One region of the Pantoea sp. X-Soil-ISGK-421 genome, then DNA from elsewhere that is predicted to be linked to it. Evidence: predicted binding sites of a transcription regulator. Region 1 holds the regulator's gene; each other region holds the start of a gene.

Region 1 (3,263 bases):
AAAATCCCCGCTGAAACTTACCGCTAAGAAATACGGTCATCAACGCCTGGTGAAGAAATCTCCCGAAGTGGTGGTTGATGACGAAGCGGTTGCGCTTACCGGCATCAAAATGAGTAAGTCGCACCGCCAGCGTTATCAAAAAGCGCGTGAAACGGCGATGACCAAATTAATGGGCCAACTCGGTAAACCTTATCAATGGGGCGGCACCTCGCCACATACCGGTTTCGACTGCAGTGGATTGGTCTGGTACGCCTATAAAGATCTGGTGAAATTCAAATTTCCGCGCACCGCCAATGAGATGTATCACTTGCGTGATGCTTCCCCGATCAAACGTGAAATGCTGGAGAAAGGGGATCTGGTGTTCTTCCGCATTAACAATCGCGGCACCGCTGATCATGTTGGTGTTTATCTCGGCAACGGCAAATTCATTCAGTCGCCGCGTACCGGCAAAGATATTCAGATTAGCGCTTTGGGAGAGGATTACTGGCAGAAACACTATGTGGGCGCGCGTCGTATGATGACGCCAAAAACCATTCGCTAATTGTTGCGCAACAAACAGAAAAAAGCCGGATGCTGCACACAGCTCCGGCTTTTTTGTTAATGCATGATCGCGGTAAAACTGAAGGCGATAATCATCAACAGTGCGCCAACAGTGGTCATTAGCGCCAGCTTCAGGTCAGTATTCATCACAACTCCTTAGTCACACAATTAATAGGGTTAACGCGATTTTCGCACAGCAATCGGCAAAAATCTCGTGTTATCCGCGCGGGCTTGTTAGAATCGCCGCCTTTCGTTGCGCAACAGATTTTGCGCGTGCTGTATTTTCAGCATAATGAAGTGATTTCGTCTGCTATAACACCCCGTTTTGCCCGCCTTTTGAGCTGTAAAAGCGTTAGCAGACGCAAACGTTTAACAATATACTTATCAGTAAGTTGCGATAAGACCAGGAGTACCATTTTCATGGCAACAATTAAAGATGTCGCAAAACGCGCAGGTGTCTCAACCACCACGGTTTCGCATGTCATCAACAAAACGCGTTTCGTTGCGGAAGAAACGCGTAACGCCGTATGGGAAGCGATCAAACAATTACACTACTCGCCAAGTGCCGTGGCGCGTAGTCTCAAAGTGAATCACACCAAAACCTTAGGTCTGCTGGCAACGTCCAGTGAAGCGCCCTATTTTGCTGAAATTATCGAAGCGGTGGAGAATCGTTGTTTCGAACGCGGCTATACGTTGATTCTCGGCAATGCGCACAACGATCTGCAAAAACAGCGCGCCTATCTGTCGATGATGGCGCAAAAGCGCGTCGATGGTTTGCTGGTGATGTGTTCTGAGTATCCGGACGATTTACTGCAAATGCTGGAAGAGAACCGCAATATCCCGATGGTCGTCATGGATTGGGGTGCTTCGCGCGGTGATTTTACCGATACGGTGCAGGACAACGCGTTTCAAGGCGGCTATCTCGCCGGGCGTTATCTGATTGAACGTGGCCATCGCGATATTGGTGCCATCCCTGGCCAGATGGAGCGCAACACCGGCGGCGGACGTCACGCAGGATTTCTGCAGGCGATGAACGAAGCAGGCATTACAGTGCGTCCAGAATGGGTGGTTCAGGGCGACTTTGAACCTGAATCCGGTTATCAGGCCATGCAGCAGATTCTTAACCAGAAACAGCGCCCAACCGCCGTGTTCTGCGGCGGCGATATTATGGCGATGGGCGCAATTTGTGCCGCCGATGAGATGGGTTTGCGTGTACCGCAAGATATCTCGGTGATTGGTTACGATAACGTGCGCAACGCGCGCTATTTCACGCCCGCGCTGACCACCGTACACCAGCCTAAAGCCGAACTGGGTGAAAAAGCGCTGGAAATGCTGTTGGATCGCATCACCAGCAAACGTGAAGATCCACAAACCATCGAGGTTCAGCCTACGCTGATTGAACGTCGTTCAGTGGCGTACGGCCCATTCCGCGATTATCGCCGCTAAGCTGACACTTCGCTGAGCCATTCGTGGTTCAGCGTTTCAGCATCCCCCAGATAAGCCAGTAACCACTCAAGCGCCGGCGACGTGCGTTGTTCTGCCCAGCTGACGCAGCACGGACTATCAGGAAAGGCTTGCGGCAGCGACAGTTCGACCAATTTATGACTGTCCAGCAGTGGACGCGCCAAATGGCCCGGCACCATTCCAACACACAATCCTGCCAGCAAACACGCCATCCCGGTTTCCCATTCTGGCACCACCAGCCGCCGCTGATTATCTAGCGTCCAGGTCATACGGCGCGGCAATGCACGCGACGTATCTTCCAGCACCAGAGATGGCCACGCTCGCAACGTTTCATCATCCAGTTCCGTGCTGTTAACCAGCGGATGATCCGGGCTGACCACACAACGCCAATTCAGCGCGCCCATATCCTGAAACGCAAAACGTCCACCGACGGGAATTGCCTGCGTGGCGCCAATCGCGACATCTACCCGGCCATCGGCTAATGCATCCCACACTCCGTTAAACACTTCGTAGCTGATAATCAACTCCATATCGGGAAAATGACGATAGAAGTCCTTCACTAATTGCCGCGTGCGCTGCGGTTTTACAATGCAGTCAACCGCGATACTCAATTCACCGCGCCAACCATTCGCCAGTTGTTGACACTGCCTACGCGTTGCCAGCATTTTTTTGATAACAGATCGCCCTTCACGAACGAAGTGCTCGCCGGCTGGTGTCATGACCACTTCGCGATGCTGGCGCTCAAACAACGGTACCGCCAACCAGGTTTCCAGCTGACGCACGGTATAGCTGACGGCAGAAGGCACGCGATGCAGCTCCTGCGCGGCCGCGCTAAAACTGCCGGTGCGCGCCACGGCATCCACCACTTCAAGCGCATATTCTGACCACATATTTTTGCCTTCAAAAAATTTAACAGCACCATGCAAATATTAGCGTTTCACAAAGCGCGTTGCATCCTTTTACACTCCCCGGCGTTCAACCTGCCCAAAAGAGAATCAACATGTTGTCGTCTAAAGCATTTATGCCTTATCTCGCCGTGCTCAGCATGCTCGGCTTTCTTGCCACGGATATGTATTTACCCGCCTTTGGCGATATGCAGCGTGATTTTGCTAGCGCACCCGGCACTATCAGCGCCAGCTTAAGTCTGTTTCTCGGCGGTTTTGCCTGTGCACAGGTATTTTGGGGGCCGCTGTCGGATCGTTATGGACGTAAACCGATTTTACTGGCGGGTTTAGCCATCTTCGCCCTCGGCTGCCTGG
Region 2 (3,263 bases), 1.4 Mb from region 1:
CGGCAATTTGCACCAGCGGCAGGGGAATTTGAAACGGCAGAATTCGTGCCGCCACGCTGGAGAGTGAAACCACCAGCGTCATGATGAGAATAGTAAAGAAGATTTCCATGCTGTCCTTAGGCGAATCAATTTCATTAAAGCGATGTTGTTGCGGGGGAAAGTGTAAAACAAAACGCCGCACAGCGGGCAACCCGATGTGCGGCGTGGAGCAGAAAGCGAATAATCCTGGAATTATTCAGCTTTAAAGTCAGATGGCCCAGCCACCGGCATAGAACGCCACCAGCGCGACAGCAATCACCACGGTGCCAACATTCAGCTTGCGCCACTCACCGGCAAACAAGCGACCAATCACTAGCGAAGCGAAGCCCAGCATGATGCCGGTTACGATATTGCAGGTCAGCACGATGAACACCGCCGTCAGCAAACCAGACATCGCATCAACAAAATCGTTGAAGTCAATTTTTGCCACATTGCTCAACATCAGCAGGCCAACGTACATCAGCGCCGGCGCTGTCGCGTAAGCGGGAACCAGATAGGCCAGCGGCGACATAAACAGAATCAGCAGGAACAGCAAACCGACCACAATCGCCGTCAGGCCGGTTTTACCACCGGCCGCGGTGCCAGCCGCCGATTCGATATAGACCGCAGCAGGCGACGCACCCACCAAACCCGCAAACACGCTACTGATAGAGTCCGTGGTCAGCGCACGGCCGCCGTTGATGATCTGCCCCTCTTTATCCAGCAGATTTGCCTGCCCCGCTACCGCACGGATGGTGCCGGTGGCATCAAATACCGCTGTCATCACCAGCGCCAGCACACTTGGCAGCACCACAGGTTGCAGCGCGCCCATGATATCGAGGCTAAACATGGCCGATTGACCGTTGGCATCCTTCAGGCTTGGCATGGCAAACAGGCCTTGATAAGTCACCGCCGGATCGAAGATCAAACCCATCATCGAAATGGCGATGATAGTCAGCAAAATGCCACCTGGCACGCGGCGTTTTTCCAGGCCGAAAATGGCCGCCAGACCCACCAGCGCCATGATCACCGGGAACGAGACAAAGTGGCCCAATGCCACCGGCAAGCCCGGCGCCGGATTTTTTACCACTAAACCAATACCGTCGGCAGCGATCAGCAACAGGAACAAGCCGATCCCGACGCCGGTTCCATGCGCCACGCCCATCGGTAAGTTACGCAGAATCCACGCACGAATACCGGTTACCGAAATCAGCGTGAACAATAATCCCATCAGGAACACCGCGCCGAGCGCCACCGGCACGCTAATGTGCTGGCCGAGCACCAGGCTAAAGGCAGTGAACGCTGTCAGCGAGATGGCGCAACCAATTGCCATCGGCAGATTGGCCCATAAGCCCATGATGATCGAACCGACACTTGCCACCAGACAGGTCGCAACGAACACCGCCGTTGGCGAGAAGCCCGCTTTACCCAACATGCTGGGTACCACGATGACGGAATACACCATCGCCAGAAACGTCGTCAGACCCGCCAATACTTCCTGACGCACGCTACTGCCGCGTGCAGAAATGTTGAACCAGGCGTCCAGTTTTCCACTGGCCGGGCGCGATTCGCCAGACATAATTCTTCCTCAATATTTTTGTGATGTGCGTCGCCGCACGGCGCACGCTTGCCGTCCTCTGGTGAAAATTTTCATAATGAAAATCCAGGCAAACGTTTACGTCGCCGCGTATTCCAGGCCATAGAAGGGGACGCGGAAAAAGGCAAACGATTATCTGGCGTTTGGCATGGGGTTTTCAACCACTAATCGCGGGTATTACAGGATAAATCCAGGCCATCGGTTGTTCAGGTCGCCATAAATGGCGTAATGCCGATCCACAGAGCGACTTTCGTTCGCCATTGGCTGTGGCAGTTGCAGTTAAACCGTGCGGCGACCAAGAAGAGGGCGTCTGGCCACGCCCTCTTCACTCCCTGGCCCTGCGCCAGCCCAACCCGCCGCTACGCGGTGCCTATTTAACCGCGTAATTGCTGCCAGAATTGTAAGGTCGTCATTAATGACGACCGTTTCGAGGGCCGCACAATGGTAATGTCCTTGTCGCCATAAATGGCGACCCTACGATCATGGGTGATGGCGACCTGGCCGTAATCAACTTTGCAGCTGAATCGGGCCGCCCTGCTCTAATGCGCGTTGCCAGGCGGCGCGCTGCTGCATGGTTTCCAGCCAGCGGGCGGTGGCTGGCGTATCACGCAGCGAACCCCGCATCTGCAGCGCCAGCAGCGGAAAGCTCATCTGCACATCGGCGATGCTAAAACGTGCGCCGGCAAAAAAGGGATGCTGCGTGAGATGTTGTTCGATCACGCTGCCGTGTAAAGCCAGCTGTTTGTTCAGCCAGGCTTTCTGGATGCCTTTGCTCAATACATTACCCACCGGACGCAGCAGCCAGGGCACCGGTTTCTTACCCAATTGCGCAAATACCAGCTTCATGACCAGCAGTGGCATCAGCGATCCTTCGGCATAGTGCAGCCAGTAACGGGACTGAATCTGCTCCTCTTCGTTGACTAACGTGAGCTGATGTTCGCTGTCGTACTTCAGTTGCAGATATTCAAGAATGGCGCCCGATTCAGCAATAACGCGATTGCCATCGGTGATCACCGGTGATTTACCCAGTGGATGCACTTTTTTTAACGAATCAGGGGCCAGCAAGCTGTTTTCACGCTGATAGCGTTTGATTTGGTAAGGCACCGCGAGCTCTTCCAGCAGCCATAACACGCGATGCGAGCGGGAATTTTCCAGATGGTGAACGGTGATCATACGGTTTCCTTGCCGGTAAAAGAGTCCCGACAAGTATAGTCGATCAGCGTTTTTGCTCGTCCTGTTCGGGATCGAGTAACACCGCACCCGAACCTTGCTCGGCCAATCGGTCTCCGGGATTGCGCAGCGGGCAATCACGCATTGATAAACAGCCGCAGCCAATGCAGCCATCAAGATCGTTACGCAAGCGCGTCAGGGTTTCGATGCGTTTATCCAATTCCTCGCGCCAGTGTTGCGTTAACGCGTCCCACTCCTGCGTCGACATACGCTTGTTGGCGGGTACGTGCGTCAGGCTGTCGCTCACCGTGGCCAGCGGAATGCCGATGCGTTGCGCGATTTTAATGATGGCGACGCGGCGCAACACGTCACGGCTATAACGGCGTTGGTTGCCGCCGTTGCGCGAGCTAAAAATCAATCCTTTGGTCTCATAGAAGTGCAACGCCGAGACCGCCACGCCGCTGCGTTTCGCCACTTC
Region 3 (3,263 bases), 1.5 Mb from region 1:
TCGCCTGGTGATGCTGAAAGTGGTTTCCCAGCCAGGCCAAAGTGCCATTGACCGTATTCTGCAGTTGATTGAGGAAGCCGAAACCCATCGTGCGCCGGTTGAGCGGTTTATTGATCGCTTTAGTCGCATTTATACGCCCGCCATTATGCTGCTGGCGCTGCTGGTGATGGTATTGCCGCCGCTGCTGGGCTTTGGCGATTGGTTGCCGTGGATTTATAAAGGGCTAACGCTGCTGCTGATTGGTTGTCCATGCGCGCTGGTAATCTCCACACCTGCCGCCATTACCTCCGGCCTGGCCGCTGCGGCGCGTCAGGGCGCACTCATTAAGGGCGGCGCGGCGCTAGAACGTCTCAGTCGCGTTAGCATGATGGCGTTCGACAAAACCGGCACGCTGACGGCCGGTAAGCCGCAGCTTACCCACATCCAGCCATTTAGCGCGATAGCAGAAAACGCGTTGCTGAGCATCGCTGCTGCCGTTGAGCAGGGTTCCACCCATCCGCTGGCGCAGGCGATTGTTAACGAAGCCGAGCGCCGTCAGCTCACGATTCCGTCAGCCTCGCAGCAGCAAACGCTGGCGGGCAGCGGCATTCGTGCCGAGATCGATAGCGTGACGTATCAATTGCTGACGCCGCGCGAAGCCCGCAATCTCGACGCCGCGCAGCAGCAGCACATCGCTGATCTCGAAGCACAAGGCCAAACTGTGGTGCTGCTGTTGCAGGCGCAGCAGGTGCTCGGCGCGCTGGCGTTGCGGGATCAGCTGCGTACCGAAGCCGCTGGCGCGCTGGCTGAGTTGCAGAAGCTCGGGGTGAAGAGCGTGATGCTAACCGGCGATAACCCACGCGCGGCCGCCGCCATTGCGGCTGAACTCAACATTGATTATCGCGCCGGTTTGCTGCCTGCCGATAAAGTTGAGGCGGTAAGGAAATTGGGTGAGCAGCAATCATTGGCGATGGTCGGCGACGGCATCAACGATGCGCCCGCCATGAAAGCGGCGACGATTGGTATTGCGATGGGTAGCGGCACCGATGTGGCGCTGGAAGCCGCGGATGTAGCATTAACGCAAAACCAGCTGGCGATTCTACCACGCACTATTGTGCTGGCACGGCGCACGCGCGCCATCATTCGTCAGAACGTGGCGCTGGCGTTGGGATTAAAAGTGATTTTTCTGGTCACCACGCTACTCGGCTTCACTGGTTTGTGGTTGGCAGTATTAGCAGACTCCGGTGCCACCGCGCTGGTGACGGCCAACGCCCTGCGATTGCTGCGCCAGCGTTAAGCGCCTTTCTTAATCAAAAACTGGTACGGCAGGCTTTCGGTCTGCTGTGCCAGAAGCTGATGCTCCATGAAGCGGCAGAAACCGGGGATATCGCGCGTGGTGGCTGGATCGTCGGCGATGATCAGCAAGGTTTCACCGGTCTGCATGCTGCGCACGGTTTTACGCACCATCATTACCGGCTCCGGGCAGCGCAAGCCAAGGGCATCAAGCTGATGGTCAGGCGCAGAAAAGGGATCGCTCATGATTCTCTGTCAATAGTTGATGATGGGCGCTCATTCTAGCGCGCGAATTAGGCAACGCAAGGCGATAACGATTGCGTTAAAATTAACCATTGCATAAATTGCGCAACGCGTTAAGATGCCGCCGATTTTTTATTTACCATCGTGTTAACACACGAACTTGGGTTCCCTCACCCCATCACTAAAAAGGCTTATGATGATTGCTTTCTCTGCACGTCAGCGCATGCATGCGCTGTTTTGGCTATCGCTTTTCCATCTGCTGGTGATCACCTCCAGTAACTATCTGGTGCAGCTGCCGATTTCGATCTTCGGCTTTCACACCACATGGGGCGCGTTTAGCTTTCCGTTTATTTTCCTCGCCACCGATCTGACCGTGCGCATTTTTGGCGCGCCGCTCGCCCGTCGCATTATTCTGGCGGTGATGATTCCAGCGCTGGTGATCTCCTACATTGTTTCGTGCGTGTTTTATCAGGGCGCATGGCAAGGGTGGGCTTCTCTGGAAGAGGTGAATCTGTTTGTTGCGCGTATCGCCTGCGCCAGCTTTATGGCTTATGCGCTGGGTCAGATTCTCGACGTGCACGTTTTTAACCGTTTGCGCCGTTTATCACAGTGGTGGATTGCCCCGGCAGCAGCGATGTTCCTCGGCAATATCAGCGATACACTGGCCTTCTTCTTCATCGCCTTTTACAAGAGTCCAGACCCGTTTATGGCGGCGCATTGGGTCGAGATCGCTTTGGTGGATTACAGCTTCAAAGTGCTGATCTGCATGATCTTCTTCCTGCCAGCTTACGGCGTGTTACTGAATGCCATGCTGAAGCGATTAGCTGAGCGTTCCGCGCAGCAGCAGATCAATTTCGGCTAATTACACACATACCCTAAATAATTCAAGTTGCAGGAAGGCGGCAAGCGCTGGCCCGTAGGGAGAGAATCAGTAATGAGCCTCATAATCCCCAGGAGCTTACATAAGTAAGTGACTGGGGTGAATACACGCAGCCAACGCACTTGCAGCTTGAAGTATGACGGGTATACACGAAACGCTACGGCACGCTAAGATTTCCTGACACTCCGGCAGTTGCTTTTGACTGCCGATTCCGTTTTGATAACGCCTGACTGGAATCATGTAAAAGGGAAAAGAATGCGTAACGTAGTGAAATATGTGGGTATTGGCCTGTTGGTTATCGGTCTGGCGGCATGTGACCAGAAGAAAGATGATGCGGCAGCGAACAGCAACGGTGCGAGCGCCAGCCAGTCGGCCCAGACGGTCAATCTGATGGACGGCAAACTGAGCTTCTCACTGCCTGCTGGCATGTCTGACAAAAGCGGAAAACTCGGCTCTGAATCCACCAATATGCACGTTTACGCCGACGAAACCGGTCAGCGTGCGATTATTGTGATTGCGGGTGATCCCACTAATGAAGCGCTTGATGCGCTGGCACAGCGTCTGGAACAGCAGCAGCGCGGTCGCGATCCACAGCTGCAAGTGGTTTCAAACAAAGCGGTCACGTTGAAAGACCAGCCAGCACAGCAGCTGGACACGGTGATTTCTGCTAATAATCAGACGTCATGGTCTTCGGTGATTCTGGCGAAAGTGGACGGTAAGTTGCTGACGCTGCAAATTACCTTACCAGCGGATAACCAACAGCAAGCGCAGAGCGATGCTGATGGGATTATCAAAAGCATCACCCTGAAATAATCCTTAAAATCTGAACGTTTATCGGTCGCCATGAATGGCGACCCTACAAGGGTTC

What was found. The regulator PurR, encoded in region 1, represses purine synthesis genes. The targets are predictions, from matches to a motif close to CANGCAAACGTTTGCNTG.
Region 2: AC6I8K_RS01830 (NCS2 family permease) is a predicted target of PurR. The motif match lies at 1,683-1,700, and genes of this name have one in related genera.
Region 3: tusA (sulfurtransferase TusA) is a predicted target of PurR. The motif match lies at 1,579-1,596, and genes of this name have one in related genera.

The regions. Positions count from the first base shown of each region.
Region 1 is NZ_AP035979.1:1,803,264-1,806,526, reverse strand. It holds gene AC6I8K_RS08440 (C40 family peptidase) at 1-541, shown strand, start outside; gene cydH (cytochrome bd-I oxidase subunit CydH) at 598-687, opposite strand; gene purR (HTH-type transcriptional repressor PurR) at 961-1,986, shown strand; gene punR (DNA-binding transcriptional activator PunR) at 1,983-2,894, opposite strand; gene punC (purine nucleoside transporter PunC) at 3,005-3,263, shown strand, end outside.
Region 2 is NZ_AP035979.1:404,470-407,732, reverse strand. It holds gene AC6I8K_RS01835 (Na+/H+ antiporter) at 1-109, opposite strand, end outside; gene AC6I8K_RS01830 (NCS2 family permease) at 248-1,597, opposite strand; gene AC6I8K_RS01825 (glutathione S-transferase family protein) at 2,123-2,788, opposite strand; gene soxR (redox-sensitive transcriptional activator SoxR) at 2,832-3,263, opposite strand, start outside.
Region 3 is NZ_AP035979.1:334,996-338,258, reverse strand. It holds gene AC6I8K_RS01495 (zinc/cadmium/mercury/lead-transporting ATPase) at 1-1,276, shown strand, start outside; gene tusA (sulfurtransferase TusA) at 1,273-1,518, opposite strand; gene AC6I8K_RS01485 (7-cyano-7-deazaguanine/7-aminomethyl-7-deazaguanine transporter) at 1,712-2,377, shown strand; gene AC6I8K_RS01480 (DcrB family lipoprotein) at 2,651-3,208, shown strand.